DNA from 2 places in the Glutamicibacter halophytocola genome. Region 2 is predicted to be linked to the other one. Evidence: predicted binding sites of a transcription regulator. Region 2 holds the regulator's gene; the other holds the start of a gene.
The links. The regulator HrcA, encoded in region 2, represses chaperone genes, less so after heat shock. The targets are predictions, from matches to a motif close to TTNGCACTCGNNNNNNNCGAGTGCNAA.

Region 1 (3,412 bases), 1.2 Mb from region 2:
ATTGGTTCCCACCCGATCTTTTGGTGTGAACCGGCCTGGCCTGCGGTGACCGAAAGCACCTGGTTGAGCAGCAGTACCCCGCGTTGCTGCCAGGCACTCAAATCAGGATGCGACGCAGGGGTGATCCCCAAGTCGGCTTCGAGCTCCTTGTAGATGTTATTCAACGAGCGTGGCAAGGGGCGGACACGCTTGTTGGCCGCAAAGGCCAATCCGTTGGGATGCCCCGGTGTCGGGTAGGGGTCTTGGCCGATGATCAGGACCTTGACCTCAGCTAAAGGCAAAGATAGTGCGCGGAACATCACCTCGGGATCGGGGAGCAATGTTTCGCCTCGTGATGAACGTTCGGTTAATTCGAGGGCAAGCTGGCGAAGATTTTCATCTTGCTTGCTGAGCGCAGGAACCCAATCTTGAGCAATAAATCCGTGGTCGGCCATGGATTGCGCGCCGTGGAAGAACGGGAATTCTGCTGGTTCATACACGGGTGCCGGCGGTGGCCCAGGAGCCTCGAACAGGGGTTCTTGCATTTCATCCATAGACGCTATTGTTCCGTTTTTCTGGCGTGCCTGTGCCAGGCCACACGGCGATAGCTAAAGAGATTGGTTAGAATGTCGGTGGTATGTCTACCAATGGTGGAGTACATGCATGAATGAAATGCGCAAAAACTGAGCCGAGGACAGAGGTGAGAACGGATGGCTGAGAAAGAGTTGTTGGTGGATTTTGTGATGAACCCAGACTCGGAACTCGACGAACGTTCGCAACAGATCCTGAGCTTGGAAAAATTGTGGTGGAAGTATGCCGGAGCCAAGGAACAAGCGATTACCAAGCAGTTCTCCATGTCTCCAACCAATTACTATCAGCTGCTGAACCAGCTGATTGAGACGGATGCGGCGATGGCCTACGACCCGATGCTGGTTAAGCGACTGCGCAGAACACGTTCAACAAAACGTCGTGTGGGCGGTAAGGTCGGCTCGGGACGATAACCCAGCCTGCCGTGACCAGTCAGACCTCGAGCAAGGACAAGAATGACCAACTACCCGCGTGACGAATTTGATCGCGTTCCGGAGTTCAACACCCGTGTCGGTTCACACCATGCGCACGGATGGGCGCAGTCCGCGGCCTCAAAGTCAACCGGTGGCAAATTGCTGTGGGTAGTGCTGACGGCCGTGATCGTCCTGGCCATCGGCGTAGCATCCTTCATCTTCGGCCCCCAGCTCAAAGACAGCCTCGCGGGCCCTTCCAGCGATGAGAGCTTGCAGTCCCAAGGCGGCGGGGAGTCTGCCGATAGTTCTCAGGAGGCTTCACCGAGCGAATCCGCATCGCCATCCAGCACCATTGATGAAGCAGACGTGCTCTTTGGCCAGAAGATCGGCGTGTACAACGGCGCAAATGTTGCCGGCGTCGCGGGTGCTGGCGAAGAGGCCATGGCAGAAGCCGGGTTCACCAACATCGTCGCCGATAACTGGAGCAAGCCGGCGGATGTTTCCGCTGTGTACTACATGTCAGAGGCCTACCGCACCACCGCGGAAAAAGCTGCTGAAGTCCTTAATATTGACGAAGTTCTGCAGACCAACAACATTCCCGATCGGGTCAGCGTCGTGCTGGGCACCGATGACCCGCTGGGGCTGAACGAATAATTCGTTCATAAATTCCCTTCGCTCAGAGCCGACCGGCTTGCACTCGCCATGCGAGAGTGCCAATATTTGTATTAGCACTCTTACGCTGTGACTGCTAACGCCGGTCGGTTTTTGCGTTCCCTGCGGAACGCGAGCGCACCGGTTAGCGCCATGGCGGATGGAGCGTGGAAAATACCTCAGATAGCGAGAGTTGAAACGGTTGCCGGCCCGATGCCGCACCGGTCCACTCGTCCGTCGCGGGCGCTGTCTGTCGGTTGCATTTTCGCAAAATCGTCCCGAAAGGACCGAAAGCCACTATGGCCAAGATGATTGCATTTGACGAGGAAGCACGCCGCGGACTCGAGCGCGGACTGAACACCCTTGCTGACGCGGTAAAGGTGACCTTGGGCCCACGCGGCCGCAACGTTGTTCTAGAGAAGAAGTGGGGCGCTCCTACTATCACCAACGACGGCGTGTCCATCGCTAAGGAGATCGACCTCGAAGATCCTTACGAGAAGATCGGCGCAGAGCTGGTCAAGGAAGTTGCCAAGAAGACTGACGACGTCGCTGGCGACGGTACCACCACCGCTACCGTGCTCGCACAGGCACTGGTCAAGGAAGGCCTGCGCAACGTTGCTGCAGGTGCCGACCCGATCGCACTGCGCCGCGGTATCGACAAGGCTGTAGAAGCCGTCACCGCAGAACTGTTCGCCGCAGCGAAGAAGATCGAATCCAAGGAGCAGATCGCTGCTACCGCTTCGATCTCCGCTGGCGACAAGGAAATCGGTGGCCTGATCGCTGAAGCTCTCGACAAGGTCGGCGAGCAGGGCGTTATCACCGTTGAAGAGTCCAACACCTTCGGCCTGGAGCTGGAGCTGGCCGAGGGCATGCGCTTCGACAAGGGCTACATCTCCGCTTACTTCGTCACCGACGCAGAGCGCCAGGAAACCGTCCTGGAAGACCCATACATCCTGATCGTCAACTCGAAGATCTCCTCGGTCAAGGACATGGTTACCTTGCTGGAGAAGGTCATGCAGTCGAACAAGTCGCTGCTGATCATCGCCGAAGACGTCGAGGGCGAAGCCCTGGCCACCCTGATCCTGAACAAGATCCGTGGCCTGTTCAAGTCCGTTGCCGTCAAGGCTCCGGGCTTCGGCGACCGTCGCAAGGCCATGCTGACCGACATCGCCATCCTGACCGGTGGCCAGGTTGTTTCCGAGGAAATCGGCCTGTCCCTGGACAACGTTGGCCTCGAAGTTCTGGGTACCGCCCGCAAGGTCGTTATCACCAAGGACGAGACCACCATCGTTGAAGGCGGCGGCGAAGCCGACGCAATCGACGGCCGCAAGGCCCAGATCGCAGCCGAGATCAAGAACACCGACTCGGACTACGACCGCGAGAAGCTGCAGGAGCGCCACGCGAAGCTCTCCGGCGGTGTCGCTGTGCTGAAGGCCGGCGCTGCTACCGAGGTGGAGCTCAAGGAGCGCAAGCACCGCATCGAAGATGCCGTGCGCAACGCCAAGGCAGCCGTTGAAGAAGGCATCGTCGCCGGTGGTGGCGTTGCACTGATCCAGGCTGGCGCTGCTGCATTCGCAAAGCTTGAGCTGGAAGGCGACGAAGCAACCGGCGCGAACATCGTTCGCGTTGGCATCGAAGCTCCACTGAAGCAGATCGCACTGAACGCTGGCATGGAGCCAGGCGTTGTCGCCGACAAGGTCAAGGGCCTGGCCGCTGGCCACGGCCTGAACGCTGCCACCGGTCAGTACGTTGACCTGCTGGAAGCTGGCGTGAACGACCCA
Region 2 (3,412 bases):
AAGATGCACGATGATGTCGCCGCGCTTGCCACCACGAAGGCGTGGCACGCCCAATCCTGGCAAGGTGACGGTGTCGCCGTCTTGCGCACCGGCCTCCACGTTGATCGGCTGTTCGCCGTCGAAGGTTTCCAGCTTGAGCTCGCAACCCAGTGCGGCTGCGGTCATCGGGAGGCTCATCTTGGCGTGCAGGTCGGTCTGCGCGCGTTCGAAGACCTTGTGGCGGCGCACGTCGACCTCGACAAACAGGTTGCCATTCGGTCCACCGCCGGGGCCTGCTTCGCCCTGGCCGCGCAGCTGGATGCGGGTGCCCGAATCGACACCTGCTGGAACATTCAGCGACTTCGAGACATGCTCGCGCACGCGTCCTTCGCCGTTGCACTCCAAGCATGGGTCCGGAATGGTCGTGCCGAAGCCGCGGCAGGCCGCACAGGTCTCCACCGTCATCATCTGGCCGAGGAAGGAGCGGACCGGCCGCTGCACCTGTCCGGCACCGTGGCAGATATCGCAGGTGACCGGGCTGGTGCCCTCGCGGGTGCACGTGCCGTTGCAGGTCTTGCAGGTGACTGCGGTTTCCATCTCCAGCGGGTAGACGGTGCCCTTGACCGCGTCTTCCAAGTCGATCGTGATGGTGATCAGCGCGTCGCGGCCCGGCTGGGTACGAGATGCCGGGCCCTGGGCCTGGCCGCCGCCGAAGAACTGCTCGAAGATGTCGCCGAACCCGCCGAAGCCTTGGCCGCCGCCGCCAAAGCCCGGGTGGCCGTTGCCGTTCTCATCGCCAGTTGCATCGTAGTTCGAGCGCTTGGTCTGGTCGGAAAGAACCTCGTAAGCGCGGGTCACAAGCTTAAACTGCTCTGCGGCGTCCTCGCTTGGATTCACATCCGGGTGCAGTTTGCGTGCCAGCTTCCGGTAGGCACTCTTGATTTCCTGAGGGGTCGCGTCCTTGGCAACGCCCAGGGTCTCGTAATGCGAGCTCACGTTATTCGCCGTGTCCTTTCCTAAAAATGCAAAATTCAAAAATGCTAAGCGTATCGCCAGCGAAGCTAGTGCGCCAAAATCTTTGACAGGTAGCGGGCTACTGCCCGCACCGAGGCCATCGATGTTGGATAGTTCATGCGGGTCGGGCCGAGCACACCCAGCTTGTTGCGCACGTCGGCTCCGTAGGTCGTGGCAATCACCGCGGCCTCCGAGAGCTGCCCGTAGTGATGCTCGGTGCCGATGGCCACCGCCACGCCGCGCGAGTCCGCCTCCAGCTCGGAGAAGAGCTTGAGCAGCACGACCTGTTCTTCGAGGGCCTCGAGCACCGGGGTGATGGTCAGCGGGAAGTCGCCTTCCACGCGGGCCAAGTTGGCTGTTCCAGACATGATGATGCGCTGGGTATTGGCTGCCTGGGCCATTTCTTCCAAGGCGTGCAATACGCTGTCTACCAATGGCTCGGATTGCTGCTGCGGGTTCAGCCCGGCGCGGGTCAGCTTGCCGCTCAGATCGGCGAGCTGGACTCCCTCGAAACTATTGAGCAGCCACAGCTTCAGGTCGGCCAATTCGGCATCCGAGTACAAGCGCGCAACGGCCATCATGCGCTGGTCCACGGTGCCGTTGGAGGCAATCATGACCATCAGCACCTGGGAGCTGCCCAAGCTGAGCAGTTCGAGGTTCTTCAGCGACGCGGTGTCGTAGTGCGGCACCTGGATCATCGCCACCTGATTGGTCAGCCTGGCCAAGAGCCGAACAGTGCTCTTGAGCATCTCATCCAGGTCGGTGGAGTCATCCAGGATCTTGTTGATGGCATCGCGTTCTGCCCTGGACAGCGGCTTGAGCTCGCCAATCTCATCGACAAAACGGCGATAGCCCTTTTCGGTCGGAATACGGCCAGATGAGGTGTGAGGGGCAGCAATCAGGCCCTCTTCTTCCAGCAAGGCCATGTCATTTCGGATCGTGGCCGCACTGACGCCAAGATTGTGCCGATCGAGCAGCGCCTTGGAACCAACCGGTTCACGCGACTGGACGTAGTCTTCCACGATGGCGCGCAAAACATCCAAACGCCGAAGCTCACTCACAACGCCACCTCCTTGGCATCCCTATCAGAAGGGTTTGGCACTCTAACCTTTCAAGTGCCAAGTCTAATACGTTCAACGGTTGCTAGCATTGGATTTCGAGCGTATTCGATCACAGCGAAAGGCAGTACGTGGCTAATTACTCCTGGGGACCGCAAGATCTCAGTGCCCCGGCACAGAAAAAACTCCGCCAGGTACCCATCGAACGCGGCATGGTTCTGGAAGATGCCACCTCAGGCTGGGTTGGCGAAGTCACGCGTACCGAGAAGTCGGGCGGCATGCGCATCATCGTGCTGGAGGACCGCCATGGCAAGACGCGCTCGTTCCAGGCCGGTTTCGGATTCTATCTCGAAGGCGAACCCGTCGAGATGGTTGATCCGGTAGCCAAAGCCGCGCAGCCCAAGACCATGGTCTCCGCTTCTGGCTCCCGGGCGGTCACCGGATTGAAGGCCCGCCAGGCACGCGCCAGCCGAATCTGGGTGGAAGGCAAGCACGATGCAGAACTCGTGGAAAAGGTTTGGGGCCACGACCTGCGTGTTGAGGGGATCGTTGTTGAACCACTGCACGGTGTTGACGACCTGGCCGGAGCCATCCGCGATTTTGCCCCTTCTCCCGAACGCCGCCTTGGCATCCTCGTTGACCACCTCGTGGCCGGCACCAAAGAGGCCCGTATTGCCGCCGAGGCCATGAAGGTCCCCGGCGCAGCACAGAACGTCCTGATTCTCGGGCACCCGTATATCGACGTCTGGCAAGCGATCAAGCCGTCGACGCTCGGAATCAAGGCCTGGCCTGTCATCCCCAAGGGTACCGACTGGAAAACCGGTGTGCTCCGCGCCTTTGGCTGGCCGCACGAATCTGCCGAGGACATCGGCATCGGCTGGCAGCGGATCCTGTCCACGGTCTCGCACTATGGGCAGCTGGAACCACAGCTTTTGGGAAGAATAGAAGAATTGATCGATTTTCTGACCACCGAAGATTACGGTTTCCTAACAATTGACCAATAGCTGGACTTTAGCCCGGTAATCAAGCCTCTGCGTGAACCGAGCCAGCTATGATGGAGAAGAAACCAGCCACAGCAAGACAAGGGAAAATAGTGACTTCACGCCAGACGCAGTCATCGGAGAATTCGCGCTTCGAAGGATCGCGAACCGCTGCGTTGCCGCTGACTCCAACCGAGGACCGGCAATGGTCGACCATGGCCCACTTCGGCGCCATTCTCGGCTGCATTCCGTCTGCCATTATTTTTGCGGTTTTCCGCGACCGGGGCGCATTCACCGCCCAGGAATCCAAGGAAGCCTTCAACTTCACTTTCCCGCTCACCATTCTGGCCATTGCGCTGAACGTCTGCACGATCCTGCCCG

Region 1: groL (chaperonin GroEL) is a predicted target of HrcA. The motif match lies at 1,671-1,697, and genes of this name have one in related genera.

The regions. Positions count from the first base shown of each region.
Region 1 is NZ_CP012750.1:682,518-685,929, forward strand. Features, by position in the region: gene AOZ07_RS03270 (uracil-DNA glycosylase) at 1-533, opposite strand, end outside; gene AOZ07_RS03275 (DUF3263 domain-containing protein) at 690-980, shown strand; gene AOZ07_RS03280 (LytR C-terminal domain-containing protein) at 1,023-1,634, shown strand; gene groL (chaperonin GroEL) at 1,931-3,412, shown strand, end outside.
Region 2 is NZ_CP012750.1:1,884,805-1,888,216, forward strand. Features, by position in the region: gene dnaJ (molecular chaperone DnaJ) at 1-975, opposite strand, end outside; gene hrcA (heat-inducible transcriptional repressor HrcA) at 1,041-2,054, opposite strand; gene AOZ07_RS08690 (DUF3097 domain-containing protein) at 2,183-3,055, shown strand; gene AOZ07_RS08695 (DUF4870 domain-containing protein) at 3,145-3,412, shown strand, end outside.